4 regions of the Streptomyces sp. NPDC021562 genome follow, and region 1 is predicted to be linked to each of the others. Evidence: riboswitches for the same ligand, from Rfam matches in the RefSeq annotation. Region 1 holds a riboswitch; each other region holds the start of a gene.
The links. Region 1 has a riboswitch for S-adenosylmethionine ahead of AB0G52_RS12920 (aminotransferase class V-fold PLP-dependent enzyme). Riboswitches for the same ligand answer to the same signal wherever they lie in the genome.
Positions count from the first base shown of each region.

Region 2: it holds a riboswitch for S-adenosylmethionine, as region 1 does, so the genes downstream of both, thrC (threonine synthase) here and AB0G52_RS12920 (aminotransferase class V-fold PLP-dependent enzyme) in region 1, are expected to answer to the same signal.
Region 3: it holds a riboswitch for S-adenosylmethionine, as region 1 does, so the genes downstream of both, AB0G52_RS16045 (amino acid ABC transporter permease) here and AB0G52_RS12920 (aminotransferase class V-fold PLP-dependent enzyme) in region 1, are expected to answer to the same signal.
Region 4: it holds a riboswitch for S-adenosylmethionine, as region 1 does, so the genes downstream of both, AB0G52_RS30955 (ABC transporter substrate-binding protein) here and AB0G52_RS12920 (aminotransferase class V-fold PLP-dependent enzyme) in region 1, are expected to answer to the same signal.

Region 1 covers NZ_JBFACN010000007.1:90,739-98,311, reverse strand. The annotation lists gene AB0G52_RS12945 (NlpC/P60 family protein) at 1-913, opposite strand, end outside; gene AB0G52_RS12940 (NYN domain-containing protein) at 1,124-2,467, opposite strand; gene AB0G52_RS12935 (hypothetical protein) at 2,507-2,746, opposite strand; gene AB0G52_RS12930 (rhomboid family intramembrane serine protease) at 2,899-3,642, shown strand; gene AB0G52_RS12925 (Lrp/AsnC ligand binding domain-containing protein) at 3,639-3,920, shown strand; gene AB0G52_RS12920 (aminotransferase class V-fold PLP-dependent enzyme) at 4,038-5,399, opposite strand; SAM riboswitch class IV at 5,564-5,680, opposite strand; gene trpD (anthranilate phosphoribosyltransferase) at 5,802-6,866, opposite strand; gene AB0G52_RS12910 (cytochrome bc complex cytochrome b subunit) at 7,001-7,573, opposite strand, start outside.
Region 2 covers NZ_JBFACN010000005.1:368,599-376,171, reverse strand. The annotation lists gene AB0G52_RS10675 (DUF3263 domain-containing protein) at 1-216, shown strand, start outside; gene otsB (trehalose-phosphatase) at 275-1,141, shown strand; gene AB0G52_RS10665 (trehalose-6-phosphate synthase) at 1,197-2,636, opposite strand; gene AB0G52_RS10660 (glucosyl-3-phosphoglycerate synthase) at 2,720-3,664, opposite strand; SAM riboswitch class I at 3,822-3,964, shown strand; gene thrC (threonine synthase) at 3,983-5,266, shown strand; gene AB0G52_RS10650 (MoaD/ThiS family protein) at 5,314-5,589, shown strand; gene AB0G52_RS10645 (cold-shock protein) at 6,059-6,262, shown strand; gene groL (chaperonin GroEL) at 6,596-7,573, shown strand, end outside.
Region 3 covers NZ_JBFACN010000009.1:95,185-102,757, forward strand. The annotation lists gene AB0G52_RS16030 (hypothetical protein) at 1-142, opposite strand, end outside; gene AB0G52_RS16035 (hypothetical protein) at 333-479, shown strand; gene AB0G52_RS16040 (glutathione S-transferase C-terminal domain-containing protein) at 700-1,563, shown strand; SAM riboswitch class IV at 1,641-1,752, shown strand; gene AB0G52_RS16045 (amino acid ABC transporter permease) at 2,144-3,124, shown strand; gene AB0G52_RS16050 (amino acid ABC transporter ATP-binding protein) at 3,121-3,909, shown strand; gene AB0G52_RS16055 (ABC transporter substrate-binding protein) at 3,975-5,000, shown strand; gene AB0G52_RS16060 (GNAT family N-acetyltransferase) at 5,051-5,797, shown strand; gene AB0G52_RS16065 (putative leader peptide) at 5,842-5,937, shown strand; gene AB0G52_RS16070 (LLM class flavin-dependent oxidoreductase) at 6,001-7,215, shown strand; gene AB0G52_RS16075 (NtaA/DmoA family FMN-dependent monooxygenase) at 7,237-7,573, shown strand, end outside.
Region 4 covers NZ_JBFACN010000024.1:9,552-17,124, forward strand. The annotation lists gene AB0G52_RS30940 (ABC transporter ATP-binding protein) at 1-1,059, opposite strand, end outside; gene AB0G52_RS30945 (ABC transporter permease) at 1,056-1,979, opposite strand; gene AB0G52_RS30950 (ABC transporter permease) at 1,976-2,935, opposite strand; gene AB0G52_RS30955 (ABC transporter substrate-binding protein) at 2,939-4,558, opposite strand; SAM riboswitch class IV at 5,050-5,163, opposite strand; gene AB0G52_RS30960 (hypothetical protein) at 5,574-5,708, shown strand; gene AB0G52_RS30965 (MarR family transcriptional regulator) at 5,976-6,410, opposite strand; gene AB0G52_RS30970 (PP2C family protein-serine/threonine phosphatase) at 6,596-7,573, shown strand, end outside.

The sequences.
Region 1 (7,573 bases):
CGCCGAAGAAGATGACCAGGTCGCCGACCTTGAGGTCGCTCGCGCTGTAGATGCGGGTACCGGCGTTGGCCTGCGCCTCGGAGGTGCGCGGGATGGTGACGCCGGCCTGGGCGTAGGCCCAGGAGGTCAGACCCGAGCAGTCGAAGGAGGACGGGCCGGAGGCGCCGTAGACGTAGGGCGAGCCGAGCACGGACTGGGCGGCGGCGAAGGCGGCGGCGGCCCGGCCGGAGGCGGAGCCGGTGTTGCCGAGGTCCACCCGGGCGGTGGCACGGCTGGCGGCCTGGGCCTGCTCCTTGTCGAGCGCGGCCTTCTCCTTGGCCGTCAGCGTGTTGAGCAGCTTCTGCGCGTCGGCGAGCTTGCCCTGGACGGCGGTCTTCTGCTTGGCCAGCTCGGCACGGGTGGCGGAGAGGTCCTTGAGCTTGTCCGAGGCCTCTGCCCGCTCCTGGGCGAGTTCGCGCTGTTTGTCCTGGATCTTCTTCAGGGCCTCGACCTGCTGGCTGCTCAACTGGTCGAGCGTGGAGGCCTTGTCGAGGTAGTCGTCGGGGTTCGACGAGAGGAAGAGCTGGACGGAGGGGTCTATGCCGCCGGAGCGGTACTGCGCGGTGGCCAGCGAACCGAGGCTGTCCCGCAGCTTGTTGAGGTCCTCCTGACCACGAGCCACGTTGTCCTGGATCGTGGAGATCTCCTTCTGCAGCTTCTGCTGCTTGTCCTTGGCGCCGTCCAGCTTCTCGGTGGCCTGCTCGGCCTCCTCGTAGAGCTTGTCGACCTTCGCCTTGACCTCGTCCTTGCTCAGCTTCCCGCTGGGCGCCGCGTTGGCGGCGTTGGCACTGAGGACTACGGCCGCCGCTGCTGCGGTGGTGAGCACGGTCACGCGTGCACGGCTCGGCTGCTTGGGTCGACGATGGGACGCCACGGAGACGGGCTCCTTCGTTTGAGTGATCACCCGTGTGGAGGTTCGAGGCCAGACCTTAGTGACCCTCTTGTGATCAGTTCAAACCCGGGAGCCAAAAATCTGGTCACGCAACGCACTCTTTGCACATAACTAACCTGTCGTGATGCCGGATTGACGCTACGTTGCGTGACTGATCGGTCAATTCGGGCATTGCATATGCGCGTTGCACTTTCAGGACAGTCGCTTCAGAAGCATCGCAGAAGCCACCGGCCGGGCACCCGCCTTCGCGACCCCGTCGGCGACCTCGCGGTCGGTCGAGGCGACGATCACCGGGCGGCCCGGCGGCTCGGCGCGCACCAGCTGGCGGATCAGCTCGTCCGCGGTGACACCGGGCTTCGAGAAGAGCACCCGGACCCCGCGCGGCGGGGCGAGCAGCACCGGCGCGGCCAGTTCCGCGCCGTCGAAGACACAGGTGACCTCGGCGCCGGTCGCCGCGGCGAGCTGGGAGAGCTGGCCGAGCAGCCGCAGCCGCTGCTTCTCCAACGGCATCTGCGGATAACCGGTCTTGGTGACGTTGTAGCCGTCGACGACCAGGTGCGCCTGCGGCAGGGCGAGGAGCTGGTCGAGAATGGCCGGGTCGTGCTCGGACAGGGCGCGCGCCGCGATGTCCTTCGGGGTCATCCGGCCCGGCTCGACCGCGTCCACCGTCTCGGCGGGGCGCACCGACACCGGCGGCAGGGCCAGTTCGCGGCGCAGGCCCTGGGCCGCGTCGAGCACGGTGTCCAGCAGCAGCCGCAGTCTCATGTCCTCGACGCTGCGCCCCTCGCGGGCGGCCCGGCGGCTCGCCTCCAGGGCGGCCTCGACCTCGCCGAGCCGCGCCTTGAGCCGCCGGCTCTCGCTCTCGGCGGCGGACACCTGGCTCTGCCCCTCGGCCCGCACCGTGTCCAGCTCGCCCTGCATCTTGCGCAGCGCGGCCTCACCGCGCCTGACGTCGCTGACGGCCGCGCGCAGCTTGCGGTGAAGCGATTCGGCTTCCTTCTTCGCCGCGTCCAGCTCGGCGCGCAGCCGCTCCGTCTCGCTGCGCGTCAGCTCCCGGGCCCGGTCCAGTTCCTCGCGCAGCCGCTCCAGCTCGGCCCGGCTCTCCTCGCCGGCCCGCTCGGCGTCCGCCCGCTGGGCCTCCTCGCCGGCCGCCGTCACGAGCTTCACCCAGTCGGTGGGGCGCAGTACATAGGCCGCGGCCGCCACGTCGAGCGGGTCCGCGGCCGGGGGCGGCGAGCCGGAGTCCAGGGCGCCGGCCAGTTCCGGCTGGGCCTCTCTCAGCTTCTCCCCGATCCGCTGCCGGAAGAGGGGGTCCGTCTCCAGCGCGGCCGCCATCGCGTTGCCGGCGAACTTGGCCCGGCGATTGGGGGCGAACCGGGCGTACTGCCGCAGCTGCGCGGGCAGTTCGCCGACGGTCAGCCCGCCGAACCCGTCCGAGACGATCTGCACGACCCGCCGTCGCACGCCGTCGGGCAACGGACGGTCAAGCACCTCGGCGGTGCCGTCGCCCGGCCCCCCGCCCGTGGTCTCCACCATCCGTCACACCCCATCACCTGTGCGGTGCCGCTCCCGGTCTCAGGAGCCGGCGCCCGGCCTGTCCACGAGTTCCACCTGGTCCACCGCGTTGCACCAGCGGCAGCGCACCGACTCGATGGTCTCACTGACCACCTCGCGCTCCTCGACACTGGGCTCACCGGCCAGGTCCAGGTGCACGTACTCGACGACCTTCGACGAGCGGGTCACGTCGAAGCGCGTGAGGTTGCCGCAGAGGGTGCAGCGCCACCGCGTGGAGGCGGTCGGCAGGGGAACCGTCATCGTGGCTTGTTCGCTTCCTTCTAGTGTCCGTGACGCGCCGTCCTGACGCGTGTGGCTCGTACCCTACGGCCTGGTGGGCACCCGACGCCGCCCCGTCCACGGCGGCGAGGCGATCTGCGTGGTTGCGTCCCGTTACGCCATGCTCTATGTCCATGATCGGCAACTGGAACACGACGGCCGCCCGGACCCTGCGGGGCCTGCGGGGGACGTCCGCGCCCATGACGTACGCCCTGATCGCCGTGTGCTGCCTGGTCTTCGTCCTCGGGCCCGCCTCCGGCCTCACCCCCTCTTACGGCACCGGGGCGGCCCTGGCGGCGGCGCAGCGGGCGTATTTCCGGGGGTGGGGGGTGGTTCCGGCCGATCTGTTCGACGGGCCGGCCGGCGAGCTGCTCACCCCGGCCACGGCGCTGTTCATCCACGGCAGCTGGGTGCACCTGCTCGGCAACATGCTCTTCCTCTTCGTCTTCGGGGCGATGACCGAGGAACGGATGGGCCGGGTGGAGTTCACCCTCTTCTACCTCGGCTGCGGCTACCTCGCGCTGCTCGGCTACGCGGCGGCCAACGCCACGTCCCAGCAGTCACTGGTGGGGGCGTCCGGGGCGATCTCGGCGGTCCTCGGGGCATTCCTCTACCTGTTCCCCAGCGCCCGTGTGACCAGTCTCCTGCCCTTCCTCTTCTTCCTGCCGCTGCGGTTCCCGGCCTGGGTGGTGCTGCCGTTCTGGGCGGCCCTGCAGTGGCTGGCCCTGGACCGGGCCCCCTCCGGCCCCGGCGTGGCCTACCTCGCCCACCTGATCGGCTTCGGCCTCGGCTTCGGCTACGCCTGGGTGAGATATGGCCGTACGACTAGAGTGAGAGCCGCCCCAGCTCCGGCTCCCGAGGGAGAGAACCAGCCGTGATCACCGCGATCGTCCTCATCAAGACCAGCGTGGACCGGATCCCCGAGATCGCGGAACAGATCGCCGCGCTGGAGAGCGTCAGCGAGGTCTTCTCCGTCACCGGTACGTACGACCTGATCGCCATGGTCCGGGTGCAGCAGCACGAGGACCTGGCCGAGGTCATCCCGGGCCGGATCAGCAGGATCCAGGGCGTGGAGGCCACGGACACGCACGTCGCGTTCCGCACGTACTCCCAGCACGACCTGGAGGCGGCGTTCGCGATCGGCCTGGACAGCTGAGCGCCCCAGAGGGGCGCGGGGAACTGCGCGGCCAGCCCCCACCGGCCCGCAGTGTGGTCCCCAGCGGGTGCGTCGTGGCTGGTCGCGCAGTTCCCCGCGCCCCTTGCGGGGCGCTGATCACACCGCCGGGACGCAGCGGCCCTCTTCCGTGCGGTACGACCACTTCGCGCCGTCGGCGACCAGCTCGCGCACGGCGTTCACGAAGCGCTCCACGTGCTCGTCCGGGGTGCCCGCGCCGAAGCTCACCCGGATCGCGTTCAGCGCCTTCTCCCCCGGTGCCGCCTCCGGCGCCCCGCACTCGCCCTGGGCCTGGGGGTCGGCGCCCAGCAGGGTCCTGACCAGGGGGTGGGCGCAGAAGAGGCCGTCGCGGACGCCGATGCCGTACTCGGCGGAGAGGGCGGCGGCGAAGTGGGAGCTGTTCCAGCCCTCCACCACGAAGCTGATCACGCCGACCCGCGGGGCGTCGTCGCCGAACAGGGAGAGCACCCTGACCTCGGGGATCTCGGCGAGGCCCGCGCGGACCCCGGCGATCAGGTGCTGCTCGCGGGCGACCAGGGCGTCCCAGCCCACCTCGGTCAGCGCCTTGCAGGCGGAGGCGATGGAGTAGGCGCCGATCACGTTGGGCGACCCGGCCTCGTGCCGCGCGGCGTTCTCGTGCCACTCCACGGCCACCGACCCGTCCTCGCGCCGGGTGACCTTGCGGCTGGCGCCGCCGCCCGCGAGGTACGGCTCGGCGGCCCGCAGCCAGTCGGCGCGGCCGGCCAGGACGCCGGAGCCGAAGGGGGCGTACAGCTTGTGCCCGGAGAAGGCGACCCAGTCGACGTCGAGGTCGCGGACGGAGACCGGGTGGTGCGGGGCGAGCTGCGCGGCGTCCAGGACGATCCGGGCGCCGTGCGCGTGGGCGGCGGCGGCCAGCTCGCGCACCGGCCACAGTTCGCCGGTGACGTTGGAGGCGCCGGTGACGCAGACCAGGGCCGGGCCGTGCGGGTCGCGGTCGGCGAGGGCCCGCTCCAGGGTCGCCACGGCCTGCCGCGGGGTGCGGGGGGCGTCGAGGTAGCTGACCCGGGCGTCCTGCCAGGGCAGCAGCGAGGCGTGGTGCTCGGTCTCGAAGACGAAGACCTGGCAGTCGGCGGGGAGGGCGCGGGCCAGGAGGTTCAGGGAGTCCGTGGTCGAGCGGGTGAAGATCAGCTCGTCGTCGGGGCGGCAGTCGAGGAACTCGGCGACGGTCTTCCGGGCGTTCTCGAAGAGCTCCGTGGACAGCTGGGAGAGGTATCCGGCGCCGCGGTGGACGCTGCCGTAGTACGGCGCGTACGCCGCCACGTCGTCCCAGACCCGCTGGAGGGCGGGGGCACTGGCCGCGTAGTCGAGAGCGGCGTAGCCGACCTCCCCGCCGGTGACGAGCGGGACGGTGACGTCCCGGCCCAGAACGGGCAGCGGGGCACAAACGGTACGGGCAAAGGCGGCGGTGGAGACAGACATGGGTGAACTCCCGTGGGCGCGGCTGGACTCCGCCATGCGAGCGGACGCGCTCGAAGCAACGGCGGGAAGGAAAGAGGGGGGTGCGGAGGCGGGGCTCTGCGGCCCTATCGCATTCGCTTGCTCACGGAAGGCTCCTCGACGACCAGGACCCCTGGTGTACGAGGGGTCCGCGCTTGCCGTGGACCTCGCTGCCCACGACCTGGTCCTCACCCGGGGCACCCCGCCACGGACGGAGGGTTGCCGGACAGTCGGCCGGGGCCTCATGACTGTCACTCATGACCTGGGAAGAAACGTAGGTGAACTGATCGCGGACGCGCAACTCCTGTCCGGATGACGAAACAAACCGAGGGCTGCGCACGGCTCCGGCACCGGTGCCGGGCTCCACCGCAGCCCTCTGGTGTGCTACTTGTGGGTCGCTGCTGCCCAGCGTTCCAGGGCTCGCTTGGCCGCGCCCGAGTCGATCGACTCCGCGGCGCGGGTCATGCCCGCCGAGAGCTGCTCGGGCAGCGTTCCTGGGCCCGGGTCCAGCGCCACCAGCGCCGCCGCCGAGTTGAGCAGCACCGCGTCCCGTACCGGGCCCGTCTCCCCGTCCAGGAGCCTGCGGGCGACCTCCGCGTTGTACGACGGGTCGCCGCCCCGCAGCGCCTCCACGGGGACCAGGTCGATCCCGACGTCACGGGGGTCGAAGGTCTCCTCCGTGACCTTGCCGTCGCGGACGGTCCAGACCCGGGACGTGGCGGTCGTCGTCAGTTCGTCGAGGCCGTCGTCGCCGCGGAACACCAGGGAGGAGTTGCCGCGCTCCGCGAAGACGCCCGCGACCACGGGGGCCATGCGGGGGTCCGCGACGCCGACCGCCTGGGCCCGGACCCGCGCCGGGTTGGTCAGCGGGCCGAGGATGTTGAAGACCGTGCGGATGCCCAGCTGGCCGCGCGCGGCGCCCGCGTACCGCAGCGCCGGGTGGAACTTGACGGCGAAGCAGAAGGTGATGCCGGCCTCCTCGGCCACCTCGGCGACCCGCTGCGGGGTCAGGTCGAGGTTGACACCGAGCTTCTCCAGCACGTCCGAGGCCCCGGAGGCGGACGAGGCCGCCCGGTTGCCGTGCTTGACCACCTTCGCACCGGTGCCGGCCACCACCAGGGCGGACATCGTGGAGATGTTCACCGTCTTCGCGCCGTCGCCGCCGGTCCCGACGATGTCGACGGTGCGGCCCGGCACCTCGATGACGTTGGCGTGCTCGTACATCGTGCGGACGAGCCCGTTGATCTCGTCGACCGTCTCGCCCTTGGCCCGCAGGGCGACCACGAAGCCCGCGATCTGGGCGTCGGTGGCCTGGCCGCGCATGATCTGGTCCATCGCCCAGGCCGTCGCGTCGGCGCTCTGGTCCTGGCCGTACAGCAGCGCGTTCAGCACCGCGGGCCAGGAACGGCCCGCCGCGGTGTCGCCTCCAGCGGGGGTCACAGCGCTCATGGGGCCGCTCCTGAGTGTCGTACCGGCGTAAAAACGGTTTCCGGACCCACCCTATCCAGCCCCGGGCACGGCGAAGGGCCCCCGTCCGTACACCGGACGGGGGCCCTTCGACCGAGGCGTGGCGACGCCGTCGATCAGTGGTGGCCGTGGCCGCTCGTGATCTCCTTGTACTCCTCCACGCTCGGCTTCGGGATCTGGTTGTCCTCGCCGTAGTAGGCGTTGCTCAGCTTGGCGCGGAGCTTCTCGGACCCCTTGATCTTGCGCTCGACACCGTTCTCGTCCACCGCCGGGCCGACCTGGGCCGGCTCGTACTGGTGGTGGGCGGTGAGGGTGTGCAGCTGCTCCTGCGAGAGCGGCTCGTGGACCTCGATGAACTCACCGTGCGGGAGCCGCTTGATGATGCCGGTCTCGCGACCGTGCAGCACCTTGTCGCGGTCCCGGCGCTGGAGGCCGAGGCAGATCCGCTTGGTGACGATGAACGCGATCACCGGTCCGGCGAAGAAGAAGATCCGGACGAACCAGGTGACGTCGTTGATCGACAGGTGGAAGTGGGTGGCGATCAGGTCGTTGCCACCACCGATCAGACCGACCATGTACACGGTGACCCAGGCGACACCGAAACCGGTGCGGGTCGGGGCGTTGCGCGGGCGGTCCAGGATGTGGTGCTCGCTCTTGTCCCCGGTGATCCAGGACTCCAGGAACGGGTA
Region 2 (7,573 bases), on a different contig from region 1:
GGCGCACGCGAGCTGACGATCCTCGCCCTGGAACGCCGGGGCTTCCCGAGCCCCGGCGCGAAGGAACGGGCGATACGGGAGGAGCTGGATCTGGCGCCGGTGCGCTACTACCAGCTCCTCAACGCCCTGCTCGACGACGAGCGGGCCCTGGCCCACGACCCGGTGACGGTGAACCGGCTGCGCAGAGTGCGCGAGACGCGGCGCGGGGAGCGCTGACGGTCCTGGGGGATCTTCGGGACGCTTGAAACGAGGGCGCTCGGATACTGTCAGCCGTATGGGCAACCACAGCACGGACCCCCACGTCACGGAACCCCTCCCGACGCCCCGCACCGCCGCCGGTCGCGAAGGACTGGAGGCGCTGCTCGCGCGGCCCCGCACCGCCCTCGTCGGACTCGACTTCGACGGGACGCTGGCGCCGATCGTCGCCGACCCCGAGCAGGCGCGGGCCCACCCGGACGCCGCGGCGGCCCTGTCGGCCCTCGCGCCGAAGGTGGCCGCCGTCGCCGTCATCACCGGCCGCCCGGCCGAGGTCGCCGTCCGCAACGGCGGCCTCGCCGAGATCCCCGGCCTGGAGCACCTGGTCGTCCTCGGCCACTACGGCGCCGAACGCTGGGACGCGGCCACCGGCGAACTCACCGCCCCGCCCCCGCACCCCGGCATCGCGGCCGTCCGCGCCGAACTCCCCGCCCTCCTCGACCGCGTCGGCGCCGCGCGCGGCACCTGGATCGAGGACAAGGGGTTCGCGGTGGCCGTCCACACCCGCCGGGCCGACGACCCCCAGGCCACCTTCGAAGCCCTCCGCGCCCCCCTCACCGACCTGGCCACCCGGCACGCCCTGATCGTCGAACCGGGCCGCCTGGTCCTGGAACTGCGCCCCCCGGGCATGGACAAGGGGGTGGCGCTCCGCGAGTTCGCGAGGGAGATCGGCGCGGGCGCGGTCCTCTACGCGGGCGACGACCTGGGCGACATCCCGGCCTTCGCCGCGGTGGAGGAACTCCGCAAGGAGAACGTCCCGGGCCTCCTGGTGTGCAGCGGCAACGAGGAGGTGACCGACCTCGCCGACCGAGCGGACCTGGTGGTGAACGGCCCGGAGGGGGTCGTGCGGCTCCTGCAGACCCTGGCTGCCATGAGCGCCCTTTAGGGGCGCGGGGAACTGCGCGACAAGCCCCCACCGAACCCGCAGTTCCCCACGACGCTCACCCACCCCCGCCCAACGCCCCCAACTGCTCCAGGAACCAGGCCGCAGGAGGCAACGCGGTCGCCGCGGCGGCCAGCCGCTTGCACCGCTCCGCCCGCTCCGCCACCCCCATCGTCAACGCCTCCTGCAACGCGGCCGCGGTCCCCCCGATGTCGTAGGGATTCACCACCACCGCGTCCTCGCCCAGCTCCTCGTACGCCCCCGCCTCCCGCGAGAGCACCAGCGCGCAGCCCTCGTCCGACACCAGCGGGATCTCCTTCGCGACCAGGTTCATGCCGTCCCGGATGGGGTTCACCAGGGCCACGTCGGCCAGCCGGTACGCCGCCAGCGAGCGCGCGAAGTCGTCCTTGACGTGCAGCACCACCGGGGTCCAGCCCGCCGTCCCGTACGCCGAGTTGATCTCGTCCGCGACCCGCTGCACCTCGGCCGTGTAGTCCCGGTAGACGGGGAGGTCCTGCCGCGAGGGGTAGGCGAACGCGACGTGCACCACCCGCTCCCGCCACTCGGGACGGTCGTCGAGCAGCTGCCGGTAGGCGAGCAGCCCGCGCACGATGTTCTTCGACAACTCGGTCCGGTCGACCCGGACGATGGTCTTGCGGCCCTCCCCGATCTCCTCCCGGAGGGCCGCCATCCGCTCGTCCACGTCCCGCTCGTGCGCCCGCTTGCGCAGGAAGTCGGCGTCGGCGCCCAGGCCGTGCACCCCGATCCGGGTGTCCGACGAGGAGGGGATCCCCGGGCCCAGCACCGTGTGGCAGCAGGCCACGAACGCGTCCGCCCAGCGGCGGGTCAGGAACGCCGCGTGGTCGGCGCCGAGGATCCCGGTCAGCAGCTCCGCCGCGATGTCGTCGGGGAGCAGCCGGAAGTAGTCCGGCGGCGCCCACGGCGTGTGCGAGAAGTGGCCGATCCGCAGGTCGGGCCGCAGCTGCCGCAGCATCCGGGGCGCGAGCGCCAGGTGGTAGTCCTGGATCACCACCACCGCGCCGTCGCCGGCCTCCTCGGCCAGCGCCTCGGCGAACGCGCGGTTGTAGGCCCGGTACGACTCCCACTGGCGCCGGAACTCCGCGTCGAAGACCGGCTCCAGCGGGGTCTGGTAGAGCATGTGGTGGACGAACCACAGCACCGAGTTCGCGATGCCGTTGTAGGCGTCCGAGAACACGCCCGGGTCGATGTCGAGCATCCGGACCCGCTGGCCCCCGGTGTCCGCCTCCGGCAGCAGGCCGCCCCCGGCCCGCCGGACCGCCTCGCGGTCACCGTCGCTCAGCGCGGCGCACACCCACACCGCGTTCGCGTCCGGCCCGATCGCCGAGAGCCCCGAGACGAGCCCGCCGCCGCCCCGTTTGGCACGGAGCGCGCCGTCCCCGTCGTCCGGACGGAACTCGTACGAAACCGGGCCGCGGTTCGACGCGACCAGCACCTCTGCACTGCCGGTGGAAGCCATGGGGGAAGCCATACGCCTCAACCTAGCCCGGCTTGTAAACGCTCAAACGTACGGCCACGCCCGACGGGCGAACGTGTACCAGGTCAGGCCACCCGGCGGTCGGCGTACTCCGCGATCTCCACCATCGGCGGGCGTTCCTCCGTGTCCACGGAGTAGGTGCGGGGTTCGAAGCCGTCCTCGCCGCGTTCGAACTGGGTCAGGGACGGGCGGATCAGATGGCCGCGGGCCAGCCGCAGCTGGGCCGTGCGGTAGATCGCGGCGGACATCCGGCCGAGGGCCTGGCCGTCCTGGTGGCGGTGCTTGCGCACCCCGACGTCCACCTGGGCGAGCGCGTCCAGGCCGACCAGGTGCAGGGCGTCCACCAGCATGCCCAGCTCCACGCCGTAGCCGACCGGGAAGGGGAGCTGCTCCAGCAGGGTGCGGCGGGCCGCGTACTCGCCGCCGAGCGGCTGCACGAACCCGGCCAGCTGCGGCCAGTGCATGTTCAGCAGGGGGCGGGCCATCAGCTCGGTGACCCGGCCGCCCTGGCCCGCCGCGCCGGCGAGCGGGCGGTCGTACATCGCCTTGACCAGGTGCACGTCCGGGTCGGTCAGCAGCGGGCCGACGATGCCGGTGACGAAGTCGGAGGAGAAGTCCCTCAGGTCGGCGTCGACGAAGCAGACGACGTCCCCGCCGGTGACGAGCAGGGAGCGCCACAGGACCTCGCCCTTGCCGGGGACGGCGGGGATGCGGGGGAGGATCGTGTCACGGTGGACGACCCGGGCGCCCGCCGCCGCTGCCACCGCCGCGGTGCGGTCGGTGGAGCCCGAGTCGACGACGACGATCTCGTCGACGAGCGGCACCTGCCGCATCAGGTCGTGGCGGATGACCGCGACGATGTCACCGACCGTCTCCTCCTCGTTGAGCGCGGGCAGCACGACGGAGACGGACTGACCGGTGCGCTGCTTGGCGGCGAGTATCCGGTGCAGCGGACGGTCGGTCACGGACCAGGAGCGGGTGGCCAGCCAGCGTTCGGCTTCTTCCAGCACAGTCAGCGGCTCCTCACTGTCACGGTCACACTGCGGGGTGTGATCCATCTCGCGGTACGGACGACTATCTCAACTGTCCTGGCCTTCGGTTACAGTCTTGAACAACGCGCGTGACCATCGCATGTCCTGGCGTCACCGTGCGTTGACAACCGAATACAGCTCATCCAGAGGGGCAGAGGGAAACGGCCCGATGAAGCCCCGGCAACCCTCCAGTCGGTCTCGTGTTGCACAGCGAGGCTCCCGACTAGGGAAGGTGCCAAATCCGTCTCACGGCGAGATGCGTCGTGAGGAAGATGAGGAGAAAGGGCCTCGCCTCACATGGCTGCGCAGACTGTTGCAACCGCTTCCCCGAAGACCGTGGACCTCGGCCCCGCCGCCGCGCTGTCCTGCCGCGAGTGCGGCCACCGCGTGCCGCTCGGCCCGGTGTTCGCCTGCGAGGAGTGTTTCGGCCCGCTGGAGATCGCGTATGACTTCTCGGGCTACGACACCGAGGAGCTCCGCAAGCGGATCGAGGCGGGCCCCGCCAACATCTGGCGCTACGCGCCGCTGCTGCCCGTCCCCGCGGACGTGGCGACCAAGCCGAACATCAACCCGGGCTGGACCAAGCTCGTGCAGGCCGACAACCTGGCCAAGGAGCTCGGCGTCACCGGCGGGCTGTACGTGAAGGACGACTCGGGCAACCCCACGCACTCCTTCAAGGACCGCGTCGTCGCCCAGGCCGTCGAGGCCGCCCGCGCCTTCGGCTACACCACGCTCTCCTGCTCCTCCACCGGCAACCTGGCCGGCGCCGTCGGCGCCGCCGCGGCCCGGGCCGGCTTCCGCTCCTGCGTGTTCATCCCGCACGACCTGGAGCAGGGCAAGGTCGTCATGGCCGCGATCTACGGCGGCGAGCTCGTAGGCATCGAGGGCAACTACGACGACGTGAACCGGTTCTGCTCCGAGCTGATCGGCGACCCGGCCGGCGAGGGCTGGGGCTTCGTCAACGTCAACCTGCGGCCGTACTACGCCGAGGGCTCCAAGACGCTCGCGTACGAGATCTGCGAGCAGCTCGGCTGGCGGCTCCCGGACCAGCTGGTCGTCCCGATCGCCTCCGGCTCCCAGCTCACGAAGATCGACAAGGGGCTGCAGGAGCTGATCAAGCTCGGGCTCGTCGAGGACAAGCCGTACAAGATCTTCGGTGCGCAGGCGGAGGGCTGCTCGCCGGTGTCGACCGCGTACAAGGCGGGTCACGACGTGGTCCGGCCGCAGAAGCCGAACACCATCGCCAAGTCCCTCGCCATCGGCAACCCGGCCGACGGCCCGTACGTCCTCGACATCGCCCGGCGCACCGGCGGCGCGGTGGAGGACGTCGACGACGAGCAGGTCGTCGACGCCATCAAGCTGCTCGCGCGGACCGAGGGCATCTTCGCGGAGACCGCGGGCGGGGTGACGGTCGGGGTCACCAGGAAGCTCATCGAGAACGGGCTCATCGATCCGGCGAAGTCGATCGTCGTCCTCAACACGGGTGACGGACTGAAGACACTGGACGCGGTCGCGGGTACGGGACTCACCGCGACCATCCGCCCGAATCTCGAGTCTTTCCACGAGGCCGGGCTCGCCTGAGCCGACCGCACAGAACCAGGGCGTTGCCCGGACCGGAGGTCTAGACAGTGAGCGTCACCGTTCGCATCCCCACCATCCTGCGCACCTACACCGGCGGCCGGGCCGAGGTCGCCGCGGAAGGCGCCAACCTCGGCGAGGTCATCGCCGACCTGGAGAAGAACCACACCGGGATCGCCGCCCGTGTTCTCGACGACCAGGGCAAGCTGCGCCGGTTCGTCAATGTCTACGTCAATGACGACGACGTGCGATTCGAGCAGGGCCTGGAGACGGTCACGCCGGACGGCGCCGGCGTCTCCATCATCCCGGCCGTCGCCGGTGGCTGAGCCGCCGACCCGCCTGACGTGATGGCCGAATGACCGAACATTACCTTCGGTAACAAACGTCGCCGGTTGTGAATGGGATTGCCCCCTCCGCGAGAGAAGCGGAGGGGGCAATTCTGTGTGGTTGAGCGCGGTACAGTTGGGGAACACGGTCCCGATCACCGGGGCGCGGGCCCTGTTATTGGATACCTCGGGCCTGCCAAGAAGTAGCCAAAGTGTGCGGGTCATATGCGGCTTTCGTGGCTTTTATGGGGCCCGACTTGCCCTGAATTCGACCGAATTCTCGCTACATTCCGGACCCTTCCCGCCCAGAATTCTCGTCCGATTGACCTGTTGCAGACGGCAGTTGGACAGATACATTCAGCCGCGGTCGACGCGTTCCGGCGCACGCCCCCAACCAATGGGGGGTGAGGTCTGACCCGGATCCGCGAAGTGTGGATCTGTGCAAGGGCCAGTAATAGGGGAGTTAGGCATGGCTCAGGGCACCGTCAAATGGTTCAACGCGGAGAAGGGGTACGGCTTCATCGCGGTCGACGGTGGTGCGGACGTGTTCGTCCACTACAGCGCGATTCAGATGGACGGCTACCGCACCCTGGAAGAGGGCCAGCGGGTGGAGTTCGAGATCTCGCAGGGCCAGAAGGGCCCGCAGGCCGACATGGTTCGCGTCACCGCCTGAAACGGCACACACGAGGAAGGGCCCGCTCCCGTCAGGGGGGCGGGCCCTTCGCCGTGTCCCCGGAGGGCGCCGGTCCGGGTCTCCGGAGGGTGCCGCCCGGTGTTCGCGGGCGGCTGAGCGCGCCGCCCGATACCCGGGAGGCGCTTGCACTCGCCTAGGCCGAGTGCTAATCATTGCGTTAGCACTCTGAAGGTGAGAGTGACAAAGAAGGACCGGGTCGGTGAGGCCCGCGGACCGGGTGGGGCAAGGAACCCACGGGTCGGCGAGCCGTCCGTCGCGGGCGCGGGCGCGGTCCTCGAAGACTCACCCCCAGTCCTGGAGGGACCACTTCACATGGCCAAGATCATCGCGTTCGACGAGGAGGCGCGGCGCGGCCTCGAGCGCGGCATGAACCAGCTCGCGGACGCCGTCAAGGTGACGCTCGGCCCCAAGGGCCGCAACGTCGTCCTCGAGAAGAAGTGGGGCGCCCCCACGATCACCAACGATGGTGTCTCCATCGCCAAGGAGATCGAGCTCGAGGACCCGTACGAGAAGATCGGCGCCGAGCTGGTCAAGGAAGTCGCCAAGAAGACGGACGACGTCGCCGGCGACGGTACGACCACCGCGACCGTGCTCGCCCAGGCCCTGGTCAAGGAAGGCCTGCGCAACGTAGCCGCCGGCGCCAACCCGATGGCCCTCAAGCGCGGTATCGAGAAGGCCGTCGAGGCCGTCTCCGGTGCCCTCCTCGAGCAGGCCAAGGATGTCGAGACCAAGGAGCAGATCGCCTCCACGGCCTCCATCTCCGCCGCCGACACCCAGATCGGCGAGCTCATCGCCGAGGCGATGGACAAGGTCGGCAAGGAAGGCGTCATCACCGTCGAGGAGTCCCAGACCTTCGGTCTGGAGCTGGAGCTCACCGAGGGTATGCGCTTCGACAAGGGCTACATCTCGGCGTACTTCGCCACCGACATGGAGCGTATGGAGGCGTCCCTCGACGACCCGTACATCCTGATCGCCAACTCCAAGATCGGCTCCGTCAAGGACCTGCTCCCGCTCCTGGAGAAGGTCATGCAGTCGGGCAAGCCGCTGCTGATCATCGCCGAGGACGTCGAGGGCGAGGCCCTGTCGACCCTGGTCGTCAACAAGATCCGCGGCACCTTCAAGTCCGTCGCCGTCAAGGCCCCGGGCTTCGGCGACCGCCGCAAGGCGATGCTGAACGACATCGCCATCCTCACCGGCGGCGAGGTCATCTCCGAGGAAGTCGGTCTCAAGCTCGAGAACACGACCCTCGACCTGCTGGGCCGCGCCCGCAAGGTCGTCATCACCAAGGAC
Region 3 (7,573 bases), on a different contig from region 1:
AGGCGGCGGAGCGCTCGGCGGCGGGCGAGACGACCGCGGCTCCGGAGTCGCCGCTCCCGCCCGAACAGGCCGCGACGGCGAGCAGGGACCCCGCCGCCAGGGCCGCGGCGAGCACACGCGCGGGTCGGGACGGACGGGTCATGGCGGCTGCCTCCTCGGGAACGCGGTTCGTCCCTCCACGCCACCATCCGGTCCGGCCGCCGACCACTCGCGCGTGCCATTCGGGTGAGCGGCCCGGGGGTGGCGGTGTCCCAGGCGTGGACGCCCTCTTGACGCCGCGCGGAGGCCGATCGACACTCCAGAGGGGAATCCTAGTGAAAAGGTAGGGAAAGATGGATCGGCTGCGCACGGTCACCGGCACACAGCGCCGAGATCGCCGTACGCCCTGGCCGTTCGCCCTGCTCTCCTCGCCGCTGCTCACCTCCCGGCTGCACATCGACCTGCTCCGGGTGTGCAGCGCCATCAGCCGCACCGGTTGACCGCGGCGCGCCGCCCTCCATGGCCCGGGCCGAACGGACGCCCCTTCCGCGGCCCGCCCCGACCGCCCGCCCGACGACCCCCTGCCCTGCCCGCCCGCCGTGACCGCCGACGCTCCGCCGCCCGCGCTCCGCGGCCCGGGCCGAGCACGGACGGTCGCGGCGGACACCGACGAACGCTTCCGCCGCGCGTACGTCCACGCGCCCGTAACCGGGGAGACGCATGTCCATCACTCCGCTCACCGCACTGCCGTCCGTCCGCACCGCCCCCGCCTTCCGGGGACGCATCGGACGGGACGCGCGCAGCGGCCACTACGCCGTGCCGGGCCGCTACCGGCTGTACCTCGCCACCGCCTGTCCCGACGGCCTCCGCATCGCCGTCGGCCACAGCCTGCTGGCCCTGGACGGCTGTTGTCCGGTCACCTTCCTGCCCGCGGTCCCGGACCGTCCCGACGGCAGCCACACGGCACTGCGCCCGCTGTACGAGGCCAGCGCCCATCGCTACTCGGGACCGGCCCTGGCGCCCGTGCTGAGCGACGACTGGTCGGGCCGGATCGTCTCCACCCACGGCCGGGACATCCTGCGCGACCTCGACCGCCACTTCGGCGACGGCGTCACGCGCCTGTACCCGTGCGGTGCCGAGGCCGAGATCGAGGCCGTCGAGCGGCTGTGCGCCGAGGACGTCGAGCAGGCCGCGCAGCGCGCCGGGCGGGAGGGCGGCGACCCACGGGCGCTGGAGACCCTGCTCGCCGCACTGGGCGAGCTGGAACACCGCCTGACCGGCGTCGAGTTCCTGGTCGGCGGTCGACTGACCGCAGCCGACGTCGAGTTGTGGGTGACCCTGGTGCAGCTGGACACCGTGCACCGCAACCACCTGGACGCCTCCGCCGTGCACCGCATCGCCGACCACCCGGTGCTGTGGGCCTACGCCCGGCGGCTGGCCGCGCACCCTGCCTTCGGCGCCCACCTCGACCTCGACGGCATCGCCCGCCGCCACCACGGCCGTTGCCAGGGACTGGAAGCCGCCGGCGCGGCCGTCCAGATCCTGGACTGGGCCGGGCATGCGGCGGACGCTTCCCGCAGGTGAGAGCAGTCCGAACCGTCCCGCCGACCGGACAGGCGTTGACATTCGTTCGGGCGGCTGCCTAACTTACGGACCAGAACGGTCAAGAGCGTCAGCATCAAGCCCTGGCTAGCTGACCGGCAACCCTCGCACCGCGGTGGGGTGCCCCAGGTGACGACCCGACCGAATGACGACGTTCGGTAAGCGCGCGGCCCACGGGCCACCAAGTGACAGGTGACGGACATGTACGCAGCTTCCAGCACGGCCCCGCGCCGCGCCCGGGGCTGCGTACAGCCGTACCCGAGCCCGCTCGTCGCCGACCGCGCCGTCGACCTGCTCCGTGTCAACAGCGCCCTGTGTAGCGCGTGTACCGCACCGGGCTGTGCCCGCTGCCGGGTCTGACCAGGCCTTTCCGCCCAGTCCGCCCAGCCCCGCAGCTTCGCGCCTCAGCGTTCCTGACGAAAGCACCGGCCGTCCGGTGTGACGCCGTCCGCCCAGCCCCCGTGTCCCGCGCGCCCCCGCGCCCGTGCCGTGCCCGAACACGGCCGGTGCCGCGTACCCGGTCGTGGGATCTCCGGGGTGTCCGACTCCGCCGGAGCCCGCCATGAGTGAACCCCCAGGCGCCACCCTCGCCCCCGAGGCGCCGTCCGCCGCCGACGAACCGTCAAAGCCCCTCGCAGCACAGCGCGTTCTGCCACTGCGCAAGCCAGGACGGTGGATCGCCACCGCCGTCGTCCTGGTCCTGGTCGCCCAGTTCGTCCACGGCCTGGTGACCAACCCCTTCTACCAGTGGGACCGCTGGGGCTACTGGTTCCTGCGGCCGACCATCCTCGACGGGCTGGTCATCACCCTCGAAGTCACCGCCTACAGCGCGGTGCTGGGCCTCCTCGGCGGCGTCCTGCTCGCGCTGGCCCGGCTCTCCAAGAGCCCGGTGCTGCGCGCGGTCAGCTGGACCTACGTGTGGGCGCTGCGCTCCATACCGCTCATCGTCGTCCTGCTCTTCCTCTACAACTTCAGCGCCCTGTACAAGACGTTGAGCGTCGGCGTCCCCTTCGGACCGGCCTTCTTCTCCTTCGACGAGTCCAAGCTCGCCACCGACATGGTCATCGCCGTCATCGGCCTCAGCCTCAACGAGGCGGCCTACGCGGCCGAAGTGGTCCGCGGCGGCATCCTCTCGGTGGACCAGGGCCAGCACGAGGCGGCCGCCGCGCTCGGACTGCCCAAGGGCTACCAGTTCCGGAGGATCGTCTTCCCACAGGCGCTCAGGTCGATCATCCCGAACTACGTCAACCAGCTCATCGGCCTCATCAAGAGCACCTCGCTGGTCTTCTACGTCTCCCTGCTCGACCTCTTCGGCACCGCACAGAGCATGGGCTCCACCTACCCCGGCGACATCGTGCCGCTGCTGCTGGTGGTCACCGTCTGGTACCTGATCCTCACCAGCGTCGTCTCCGTGATCCAGTTCTACGTCGAGCGGTACTACGCCCGGGGCGCCACCCGCTCCCTGCCGCCGACCCCCTCGCAGAAACTGCGGGCCGGCCTCGCCGACCTGCGCGCCCGCATCCGCCGGGAGGCCGCCGTATGAGCATCACCGACACCCTGGAGACGGCCCCCGCCGCCCTGGAGATCCACGACGTCCACAAGTGGTACGGCGCCCACCGCGTCCTCGACGGCGTCGACCTGACCATCCGGCCCGGCGAGGTCACCGTCATCCTCGGCCCGTCCGGCTCCGGCAAGTCCACGCTCCTGAGGGTCGTCAACCACCTGGAGAAGCCCGAGATCGGCTACGTCAGCATCAACGACGAGCTGATCGGGGTGAAACGGCAGGGCGAGAGGCTCAAGGAGCTGAGCGAGCGCGCCATCCTGGCCCAGCGCGGCCGGATCGGCTTCGTCTTCCAGAACTTCAACCTCTTCCCGCACCTGACCGTGCTGGACAACGTGGCCGCCGCCCCCGTCGCCACCGGGAAGCTGACCAAGCCCGAGGCCCAGGCGCTGGCCAAGGAACTGCTCGAACGCGTCGGCCTCGGCGAACGCGTCGGCGCCTACCCGCGGCAGCTGTCCGGCGGCCAGCAGCAGCGCGTCGCCATCGCCCGCGCCCTCGCCCTGCGCCCCGGCGTCATCCTCTTCGACGAGCCCACCTCCGCCCTCGACCCCGAGCTGGTCGGGGAGGTCCTCTCCGTCATCAAGGACCTGGCCACCAGCGGCACCACGCTCGTCATCGTCACCCACGAGATCGGTTTCGCCCGCGAGATCGCCGACCGGGTGGTCTTCATCGACGGCGGCAGGATCGTCGAACAGGGACCGCCCTCCGAGGTCCTCGACAAACCGCAACACGAGCGGACCAGGGACTTCCTCAGCAAGGTTCTCTGAACCGCATCACCCCAGACCTCCCCCCACGCCCTCACCCTCATCACCGGCACCGACAAGGAACGGCCATGTCTACCCACTTCACCCGACGCAGCCTGATCAGAGGCATCACCGCGGCCACCGCCGTCGCCTCCCTCGCCACCGGGCTCGCCGCCTGCGGGGGCGACAGCGACGCGGCCACCACCACCGACAACGCCAAGGCCGGGGAGGTCGTCGTGGGACGGGTCTCCAACGGCGCCGCCACCCAGACCACCATCAAGGTCTCCGAGGTCAAGTCCATCAGCGCGGAACTGCCCGCGGCCGTCCGCAAGAGCGGCAAGCTCGTGATCGGCGAGGGCGCCCTGCCCGCCGGCTTCCCGCCGCTGGCGTACGTCGGCAGCGACCAGAAGACCCTCACCGGCTCCGAACCCGACCTCGGCCGCCTGATCGCCGCCGTCTTCGGACTCCAGCCGGAGATCAAGAACTTCACCTGGGAGAACATGTTCGTCGGCATCGACAGCGGCAAGGTCGACGTGGCGCTCTCCAACGTCACCGACACCGAGGAGCGCAAGAAGAAGTACGAGTTCGCCTCCTACCGGCAGGACAACCTCGCCTTCATCGTGCCGAAGAAGAGCACCTGGAACTTCGACGGCAACTACGAGAACCTCGCGGGCAAGACGATCGCCGTCGGCTCCGGCACCAACCAGGAGAAGATCCTCCTGGAGTGGCAGGCGAAGCTGGCCAAGGAGGGCAAGAAGCTCACCGTCAAGTACTTCCAGGACAGCACCAGCACCTTCCTCGCCCTGAACAGCGGGAAGATCGACGCCTCCTTCGGCCCCAACCCCGGCTTCGCCTACCACAACAAGCAGACGGCGGGCACGCCCAACGCCACCCGCACCGCGGGCACCTACTCCGGCGCCGGTGCCGGCCTCCAGGGCCTGATCGCGGCCACCGCGAAGAAGGACAGCGGCCTCGCCAAGCCCCTCGCGGACGCCATCAACCACCTGATCAAGCACGGTCAGTACGCGCAGTGGCTCAAGGCCTACAACCTCTCCAACGAGGCCGTCGCCAAGTCCGAGGTCAGCCCGCCCGGACTGCCGCTCGACAACTCGTGACCGCCCGCACCAGCACGCCCGTCGGCTCACCGGGAAAGGATTCCGCCTCCGTGACCGTCCAGACCGGCTTCCGCGGAGGCGGGACCCCCCTCGCACCCGACACCACACCGCTCGACAACGCCGTCTGGTCCGCCCTCACCGGCCCGCACGCCCACCTCGCCGAGCGGGTCGGCGCGGCCGCCCGCTACCCGGACGACGTCTACGCCTGCGCGGCGCTCGCCGACGCCGCCGACCCGGCCGCCTGGGCCGACCTGCGCACGCTCGTCGGCCCCGGAACGACCGTGAGGATCAAGCCGGTCGAGCAGGCGCCGCCCGGCTGGGAGGTGGTCGGCGGCGGCCGGGGCGTCCAGTTCGTGGACACCGCGCTGCGGGCCGAGCCCGCCCCGGAGGCGGTACGGCTCGGCCCGGCCGACGTGCCCGAGATGCTGGACCTGGTCGCCCGCACCGGACCCGGCCCGTTCCGCACCCGGACCGTCGAGATGGGCAGCTATCTCGGCATCCGGTACCGGGGCCGGCTGATCGCCATGGCCGGGGAGAGGCTGCGGCTGCCCGGCTGGACCGAGATCAGCGCCGTCTGCACCGACCCGGAGCACCGGGGCCGGGGCCTGGCCACCCGTCTCGTCCGCGCGGTCGCCGCGGGCATCAGGGAACGCGGCCAGACCCCGTTCCTGCACGCGGCCCCCGACAACGCGACCGCCATCCGGCTCTACGAGTCGATCGGCTTCACCGAGCGCCTGCGCGGCCGCACCCTGCTGGTGCGCAGCCCGGGAACACCCACGGACACCCGGCTGTTGTGACTCATGACGAGATCTACGCGAAACCGGCCGGGGAGGTGCGGGACATGACACGTGTCGTCAGTCCCAGCCGCCGTACCGTCCTGTACGCCCGGCCGCACATCGACCTGCTGCGCGTGGCCGGCGCGCTCTGTTGCTCCTGACTTTCCTCCGCCGCGCCCCTCCCGTCCGGCGCGCCCTCTCACGGACCTCAGGAAGGCACCACTGTGTCCTCGAATCCCGCTTCCCACCTGCACCTCGCCGTCGCCCTCGACGGCACCGGCTGGCACCCCGCCTCCTGGCGCGAGCCGGTCGCCCGCCCCCGAGAGCTGTTCACCGCCGGATACTGGGCCGACCTGGTCGCCGAGGCCGAGCGCGGTCTCCTCGACTTCGTCACCATCGAGGACGGTCTCGGCCTGCAGTCCTCGTACTACGGCGAGCCGGACGGCCGCACCGACCAGGTCCGCGGCCGCCTCGACGCCGTGCTGATCGCGTCCCGCGTCGCACCCCTGTCCCGCCACATCGGCCTGGTGCCGACGGTGATCGCCACACACACCGAGCCGTTCCACATCTCCAAGGCGATCGCCACCCTGGACTACGTCAGCACCGGCCGCGCGGGGCTGCGGGTGCAGATCTCCGCCCGCCCGCACGAGGCGGACCACTTCGGCCGCCGCAGCTTCCCGCCGGTCGACCTGGCGGAACTGCGGTCCCCGGCCGGGCAGGAGCGGCTCACCGAGCACTTCGACGAGGCCGCCGACTACGTCGAGGTCGTCCGCCGCCTCTGGGACAGCTGGGAGGACGACGCGGAGATCCGGGACGCGGCCACCGGCCGTTTCATCGACCGGGACAAGCTGCACTACATCGACTTCGAGGGCGCCAAGTTCAGCGTCAAGGGCCCCTCCATCACCCCGCGCCCTCCCCAGGGCCAGCCGCTGGTCACCGCCCTCGGCCACCAGACCGTGCCGTACCGGCTGATCGCCCGGCAGGCCGACGTCGGTTACACCACCCCGCGCGACGCCGCCGACGCCCGCGCGATCCTCGCCGAGATCCGCGCCGAGCAGGAGGCCGCAGGACGGGCCGCCGACACCGTGCACGTCTTCGGCGACCTCGTGGTCTTCCTCGACGACGACCGGGCCGCGGCCGAGGCCCGCAAGGCGCGCCTCGACGCCCTCGACGGCGGGGCGTACACCAGCGACGCGCGGATCTTCACCGGTGCGGCCGCCGAACTCGCCGACCTCCTGGAGGAGTTCGCCGCCGCGGGCCTCAGCGGCTTCCGGCTCCGGCCCGCCGTCCTCGGCCACGACCTGCCGCGCATCACCCAGGACCTGGTGCCCGAACTCCAGCGCCGCGGCCGCTTCCGCACCGCCTACGAGGCCGACACCCTGCGCGGCCTGCTCGGGCTCGCCCGCCCCGCCAACCGCTACGCCGCCGCCACCGCCTGAGCCGGAAGGACCGCACCCCTCATGAGCAAGCCGCTGAAGCAGATCCACCTGGCCGCACACTTCCCCGGGGTCAACAACACCACGGTGTGGAGCGACCCGGCCGCCGGCAGCCACATCGAGTTCAGCTCCTTCACGCACTTCGCGCGGACCGCCGAACGCGCCAGGTTCGACTTCCTGTTCCTCGCCGAGGGCCTGCGCCTGCGCGAACAGGGCGGCAAGATATACGACCTGGACGTCGTCGGGCGCCCCGACACCTTCACGATCCTCGCCGCGCTGGCCGCCGTCACCGAGCACCTCGGTCTGACCGGCACCATCAACTCCACCTTCAACGAGCCCTACGAGGTGGCCCGCCAGTTCG
Region 4 (7,573 bases), on a different contig from region 1:
GAGACGGGCGGTGGTGGACTTGCCCGAGCCCGACTCCCCGACCAGGGCGAGGGTCCGGCCGCGGGGCAGCGTGAGGCTGACGCCGTCGACCGCGCGCAGGGTGCGGGCCTCGCCGCCGGCGCGGGGCAGCCGGAACTCCTTGACCAGGTCGCGGACTTCCACCAGCGGGACGGTGGCCGGGTCCGCGGCGCCGACCGCCACCGGGGTGCGGGCCGCCACCGGGTTGCGGGGCGCGGCCGTGGTCGCGCTGGGCGCGCTCGCCAGCAGCCGCCGGGTGTACTCGTGCTGCGGGTCGGCCAGCACGGAGCGGGTCTTGCCCGCCTCCACGACCCTGCCCCGCTCCATGACCACCAGCCGCTGGGACCGGTCGGCGGCCACCCCGAGGTCGTGGGTGACCAGCAGGACCGCGGTGCCCGACTCCTCGGCCAGCCGCTGGAGGTGGTCGAGGATGACGCGCTGCACGGTCACGTCGAGCGCGCTGGTCGGCTCGTCGGCGATGATCAGTTCCGGCCCCGCGGCGATGGCGATGGCGATCAGCACCCGTTGCCGCATACCGCCGGACAGCTCGTGCGGGTACTGCCGGGCCCGGACCGCCGCGTCCGCCAGCCCGGCCCGGTCCAGCACCGCGACCGCCTCGGCCGCCGCCGACCGCCGGGTCGCCCGGCCGTGGATCCGCAGCACCTCGGCGACCTGCTCACCGACCCGCTTGACCGGGTTGAGCGAGACCGTCGGATCCTGCGGGACCAGCCCGATCCGGGCGCCGCGCACGGTCCGCAGCTCCGCCTCCGACAGGGTGGCGAGATCATGCCGGCCGAAGCCGATCGTGCCCGCGTCGATGGTGCCGTTCGCGGCCAGCAGCCGGATGACGGCGTGTGCCGTGGTGCTCTTGCCGGAACCCGACTCGCCGACCACGGCGGTCACCTGACCGGGCCAGACGTCCAGGTCGACACCTCGCACCGCCGGCACCGTGCCGCCCCGGGTGCGGTAGGACACGGACAGGCCGCGGATGCTGAGCAGTGGTGTGGTCACGTCCTCGCCGTTCTCGTGTGCGCCGCTCATCGCTGCCGGTCCCATGCGCCGTCCAGCGCCCGCGCGATCCGGTTGGTGGCCAGCACGGTCGCGGCGACGGCCAGACCGGGCAGCGCGGTCAGCCACCAGGCGTTGGCCAGGTAGTTGCGGCCGTCGGAGATCAACGTGCCCCACTCCGGGGCCGGCGGCGGCGCGCCGTAGCCGAGGAAGCTGAGCGCCGACACGGCCAGGATCGAGGAGCCGAAGTCCAGGGTGGCCAGCACGATCACCGGACCGGCCGCGTTGGGCAGCACGTGCCGGCCGAGGACCGAGTACCAGCGGGACCCGCAGGAGCGGGACGCCTCCACGAACACCGCCTGCCGCACCCTCAGCACCTCGGCACGGGCCACCCGGGCGAACGAGGCGACACTCGCGATGCCGACCGCGACCGCGACCTTCACCGTCCCGTAGCCGAGCGCGGTGACGAGGGCCAGGGACAGGAACAGCGCCGGGATGGACAGGAGCACGTCGACGAACCGCATCAGCACGTCGTCCACCCACCGGCCCACGAACCCGGCGGCCGTGCCCAGCAGTCCGCCGACCACGAACGCCACCAGGACCGCGATCAGCGTCGCCTTCAGGGAGAGCTGGGCGCCGTACACCACCCGGGAGAACACGTCACGGCCGAGTTCGTCGGTACCGAACCAGTGACTGCCGCCCGGACCGCGGAAGTTGTCGGCCGGCACCCCCCGCAACGGGTCCTGGGAGGTGAACAGCTCCGGCCAGAAGGCCGCCGGCACCACCAGCACCAGGACCGCGACGGACAGCAGCAGTCCGGGGCGGCGCACCAGGAACCGCAGCACCCGCCGCGGCCCGCCGGGGCGGCCCGGTGCCCGCGGGGGACCGGCCTCGACGGGCCGGGTGAGGCCGAGGGCGGCGTCCGCCGCGTCGTCGACAACGCTCTGACTCATGCGAAGCCCGCCCTCCTGTCCGGGGCCACCACGATCCGGGGATCCAGCAGCGGGTAGACGAGGTCGACGACCAGGTTCGTCGCCACGAAGATCAGCGCGCCGAACACCACCACCCCCTGCACCAGCGGAATGTCCTGGGCGGTCACGGCCGCCGCGGTCACCCGGCCGAGGCCGTCCCGCGAGAACACCGTCTCCACGACCACCGAGCCGGCGACCAGCTGCCCGACCAGCAGCCCGACGACCGTGAGCGCGGGCAGTGACGCGTTGCGCAGCGCATGCCGCAGATGCACCCGCGGGCGCCCGGCGCCCTTGGCCCGTGCGGTCTCCACATAGGCCTGGTCCAGCGCCGTGAGCAGACTCTTGGCCAGCACCTGGGCGACCAGCGCCCCGGTCGGCACGGCCAGCGTCAGCGCCGGCAGCACCAGGCCCCGCAGCCCGTCGTTGCCGAACGCGGGGAACCAGTGCAGCCGGAACGAGAACGCCTCGACCAGCAGCAGCCCCACCCAGAAGGTGGGTACCGACACCCCCAGCGGAGGCAGCGACAGCAACAGCTGCCGCAACCACCGCTGCGAGGCGTACGTCGCCACCACCGCGAGTCCGCCGCCGAACACCACCGCGAGCAGCAGCGCGGCCCCCGTGAGCTGGAGCGTCCCCGGGAGCGCGGCGCCGATGACGGAGGTGACCGGGCGGCCGCTGGAGACGGCGTCGCCGAAATCCCCGCGCACCGCCCGCCCGAGGTACTCGGCGTACTGCACGAGGACCGGCTTGTCGAAGCCGTACTCGTGCCGCAGCGCCGCGAGCTGGGCCGGGTCGACCTGTCCCGAGTCCATCCCGGCGCCGGCCATCGCGGAGACCGGGTCACCGGGCAGGAAGTCCAGCACCAGGAACGACACCGTGTAGGCCGCCCACAGCACCCCGACCGCCTGCGCGAGCCGTTTGATCACATAGCGGCGCACGGGCTAGCCGATCCAGGTGTCGTGCAGCTGGATCCGGCTGCCCGAGTCGAAGTCCAGGTCGTGCACCTTCGTGGACACGCCCAGTTGGGTCTGCAACTCCACCACCGGCACGTCGTACGCGTTCTGGACGATCAGCCGCTGCGCCTCGGCGACCAGCTTCGCGCGCTTGGCGGCATCGGTCGTCGCGGCCTGCTGGGACAGCACGGTGTCCAGCGAACTGGCGGTCAGATGGTAGAAGTTGGCCAGCTGTGTGGAGAACGAGGTGCGCAGGATGTCCGGGTCCGACCGGGTCACGTTGCCCCACACGACGTCGAAGTCACCGGCCTGCAGGGTCGTCGCGAACTGGGTGACCGGGAGCTGCTTCAGCACCACGTCGATCCCTACGGCCTTCAGCTGCTGCTGGACCAGTTCCAGCGCGGGCTGGTTGGTGGCCGCGTTGGGGAACCAGGTGATGGTCAGGCTCAGCCTCCTGCCGCCCTTGGTACGGAAGCCGTCACCTCCCGTCTTCCAACCGGCCTGGTCCAGCAGGGACTTCGCCTTGGCCGGGTCCGTGGTCAGGTCCGCGGACAGGTCGGTGTAGTCAGGGGTGGTGTGCGCCAGGACGCTGCCGGCCGGCCGGGTGCCGGTCGGGAAGACGGTGTCGGCGATCTGCTTGCGGTCGACCGCGACCTGGAGTGCCTGCCGCACCCTGGCGTCCTTCAGCAGGGGACTGGCGTTGTTGAGACCCAGACCGAACACCACCCCGGGGTTGGCCCGGCGGGCGAGCGTGACCCGGCCGCCCTTGAGCGCGGCCTCGTTGGCCCTGCCGACGCTGCTGATCGCGTCGACCTGACCGGACTGGAGGCTGCCGGCGCGTACGCCCGCCTCCGGTACCACCTTGAAGACCAGTTTGTCCAGGTAGGCCTCGCCCTTCTTGGCCCACAGACCGGATCCCCAGGCGTACCCGGTCCGCCTGGCCAGGGTGATCGACTGGTTCTGCACGTAGCCCTTCAGCACGAACGGCCCCGATCCCACCACCCCGTCGCTGCACTTCTGCTGCGGGGTGCGGTGCACGCTCGCCGACGACTCGATGCCCAGTGAGTGAGTCGAAGTCGCCTGCAGGAACTGTGCGTTGGGCTGCGCGAAGGTCACCTGCACGGTGAGCGGGTCGACCACGGTGGTGCTCTTGACACCGCTGAGGTAACCCTGGGCCAGGGTGCCCAGGGCGCCGAGCTTCGGCACCGCGTCGAAGTTGTCCTTGACCACCTGCGCCGTCAGCTTCGACCCGTCGCTGAAGGTGACGCCCGGGCGCAGACGGAACGTGAACCGGGTGGCGTCGGAGTTGATGTCCCAGCTCCGGGCCAGCCAGGGCACGATCTTGCCGGTCCTCGGGTCCTGGTCGGTCAGCGAGTCCACGATCTGACGGACCGAGTAGATGGTGTCGTTGCTGCCGACCTGCTGCGGATCCACGCAGCCGGAGTCGGATCCCACCGCGAAGGTCAGGGTGCCGCCGGACTTCGGCCGGCTGCTCGCGCCGCCGGAACCGCCGTCGCCCGCACCACAGGCGGTCAGCAGCACGCTGGTGGTCAGCAGGGCGGCCAGCGGCGCCCAACGGGATGATCTGAATACCGGAAGTGCGGTCACGGAGGGTTTTCTCCTACTCGTGTCACCGGGCACCGGGTGCCTGGCGTCGGGAGCGCGGCACGTCGTGCGGGGACGGACGTGCGCCCCGGCCGGTCGGCGCCGGCCGGGGGAAAGCGCTGATCAGACGGTGGTCGGGAGGACGCCACCGGGCGCGGTGGCGGGAGAACGGGCAGCGGACTGCCACGCGGGAGCCGGGAGCCGGGAGGCCGGTGCCTGGCGGCGGTCCGGGTGCCGACCTGTGGATGCCGCGCGAGGGGCCCGGCCGTCGCGGTGGCCGGTCGGGGGGCTGGTCAGCGACGGCTTGTCAGCGGACCGGGGGCCTGCTCGTCAGCGACAGCGTGTCGTGCGACAGAGGCAGCTGGTCGAGCGCTTGAGGTCGATGTGGCGTCGGCGGGAGAGCCGGGAGAACGGCATGGCACCGGCGCAGGAGGCGACCGCCGCATGATCGCTGTGCATACCGGTCCCTCCCCGTCTCCGGCCCCGCCACCGGGGCCACGCGCTTGCGGTGATCGTCGGTGACCCCGCCGGGCTTTCACCTGGAGCACCCCACCGCGCGGGAGGGTTGCCGGTCAGCGAGCCAGGGCTTGACGCTGACACTCAATGCCGATCGAGATGCTACGGAGCGGACTTGTCGAACGTCAATGCCACACAGGGACGTTCGGTGCCGTGAGGGTGCCGGCCGCGCTGCGGGCCGAGCTCGATGACGGCCTCGCGCGGCGACCAGCCGTGCGACGCCGCCTTCGCCCGCCCTTCGCGGCGCCAGGCGCGCGGCAAGACGGGGAGACCGCGGCGCGGGCCGGGCAGGGGTCAGCGGCGCGGAGAGGACAGACGGCCGAGCGGGTGCGGCAGAAGTCCACACTCGGCCGCCCCGGCGCATGTCAAGAACACCCGGTGTGGCCGCTCCCGCGCCCGTCCGTCGCGTCGGTTCGGGGCATGGCCGTGGGCGGTGGGGGTAAGCGCCTCCTAGCGGGACCAGCAACCGGTGCCGACGAGGCCGGACGACCGGGAGGGACGCATGAGGGGAACGACGACCGTGCCGGCCGCCGGGCAGAAGGCGGATGTTCCGGGGATCGCGGTGTTGACAGGTGCTCGTCGCGGCGTCTCCCAGCTGCACGTGTCGCGCCTGAGCGAAGGCCTGCTGCCCGCCTGACGTGCGGCACCGGCCTCGTGCGTTTCCCAGGTCGGCTCCCCCCTCCGAGACGTTGGCCACAGGCAGAGACGGTGATTCGGGGGTACCAGACAAGGGAGGCCCCGGGCCCGACTGTTGCCATTTGACAACTATGGGTGTGAGGCAACAAAGTAACCGAGTCGCATTGCGCGGGAAGGAACTTGCGATGTTCTGGTGGGCGGAGGTCGCTCCGTGTGCTGGCCGCCCGAGCCCCGACGTGTCGACGCGATCGGTGGCCTCGGAAGGCGTTCAGGCCGTCCGGCCCCCGGCACGCGGCTCGTCGCTGTGTATCTGCAGCGCCGCCGTGTCGCAGAACGCCTCCAGCCCCTCCAGTAGCGCGGTCCGCTTCGCGGCGGGCATCAGCTCCAGCACCGCCTGGAGTTCCTGCTCCCGGCGTGCACGCAGGTCGTCGAGGAAGACGCGGCCCCGGTCACTGAGATGGAGTCGTACCTCGCGCCGGTCCGCAGGGCTGACCACGCGCTCGACGAAGCCGGCGGCCACCAGTCGGTCGCAGAGCCGGCTGGTGGACGGGGGCGTGGAGGCGAGCGAGTCGGCGAGGGTGCGCAGATTGATCCCGTCCTGGTGCTCCAGCATCAGCAGCACGCGCATCTGGGAGGGCGAAGCCGGCGCGGTCGAGGCCCGGCCCCACAGGACTTCCAGCAACTCCACCGCCGTCAAGGTCACGCGTGCTACCTCGACTGGTTCGGGGCGGGGGCGGAAGACAGTCACCGTCACACTCTCGCAGGCACCTGGGACGTCTTTCAGCGTACTAGGTGCCGGTTGCTGCAACAGATGGTTCGGACGACCCGGCACGACGCGGCACGGAAAGCCCTGCCGCGTGTGCAAGGCTCGTGTGCGTCCGACGGAGGATGGGTGTATTTACAATCGTGAAGAGATTTGTGACCGCTGAACGCGCTCTGCGCACGGCGGCCCCACATGAGCTGCTCGACGTCGTGCGCAGAGTGCTCGCACAGGAGTACGCCGCGACGTCCGTGGAGCTGCTGCTGGCCGACTACGGCCTGACCGTGCTGCAGCCGGTGTCCTCGCTGCCGAGCACCGCGGAGCCGGTGCCGGTGCACAGCGGCCCCGTGGGCCGTGCCTTCGGGGCCCAGGAACCCCTCGTGGAGCCCGCTCCCGGGGGTGCCGTACGCGTCCATCTGCCGGTCACCGTGCGTGGCGACCGGTTGGGCGTGTTGTGCGTCACTCTGCCGGACGGGGAGGACGCGCCCGGCCTGCTGGGTGAGCTGGCCGACATCGCCGAGGTGCTCGGCCATGAGATCGTCGTCGCCGAGCGTGACACGGACGTGTACCTGCGCGCACGGCGCAAGGACCGGCTGACCCTGGCCGCCGAGATGCAGTGGCAGCTCCTGCCGGGCCGCTCCTGCGCGCGCCCCGAGTACGAACTCGGTGCGCAGCTGGAGCCCGCCTACGCGATCTTCGGTGACAACTTCGACTGGTCCGCCACCGCGGACCACCTCATGCTCTACGTCACCAACGGCATGGGCGAGGGCATAGAAGCGTCCCTGCTGACGAACCTCGCCATCAACGCGCTCCGCAACGCCAGGCGGGCCGGCCTCGCCATCGACGACCAGGCCGCGCTGGCCGACCAGGCGGTGTACGCCCACTACCAGGGGCGCTGCTACCTCTCGGTGCTGATGTTCGACTTCGAGCTGGCGACGGGCCGGGCGAAGGTGGTGGACGCGGGTTCCCCGCGGCTGCTGCGGCTGCGCGACGGAGTGGTCGAGCAGGTCACCTTCGAGGCGCAGCTTCCGCTGGGGATGTTCGAGGAGACCGACTACGTGGTCCAGGACTTCCAGGCGGAACCGGGCGACCGGCTGGTCTTCGTC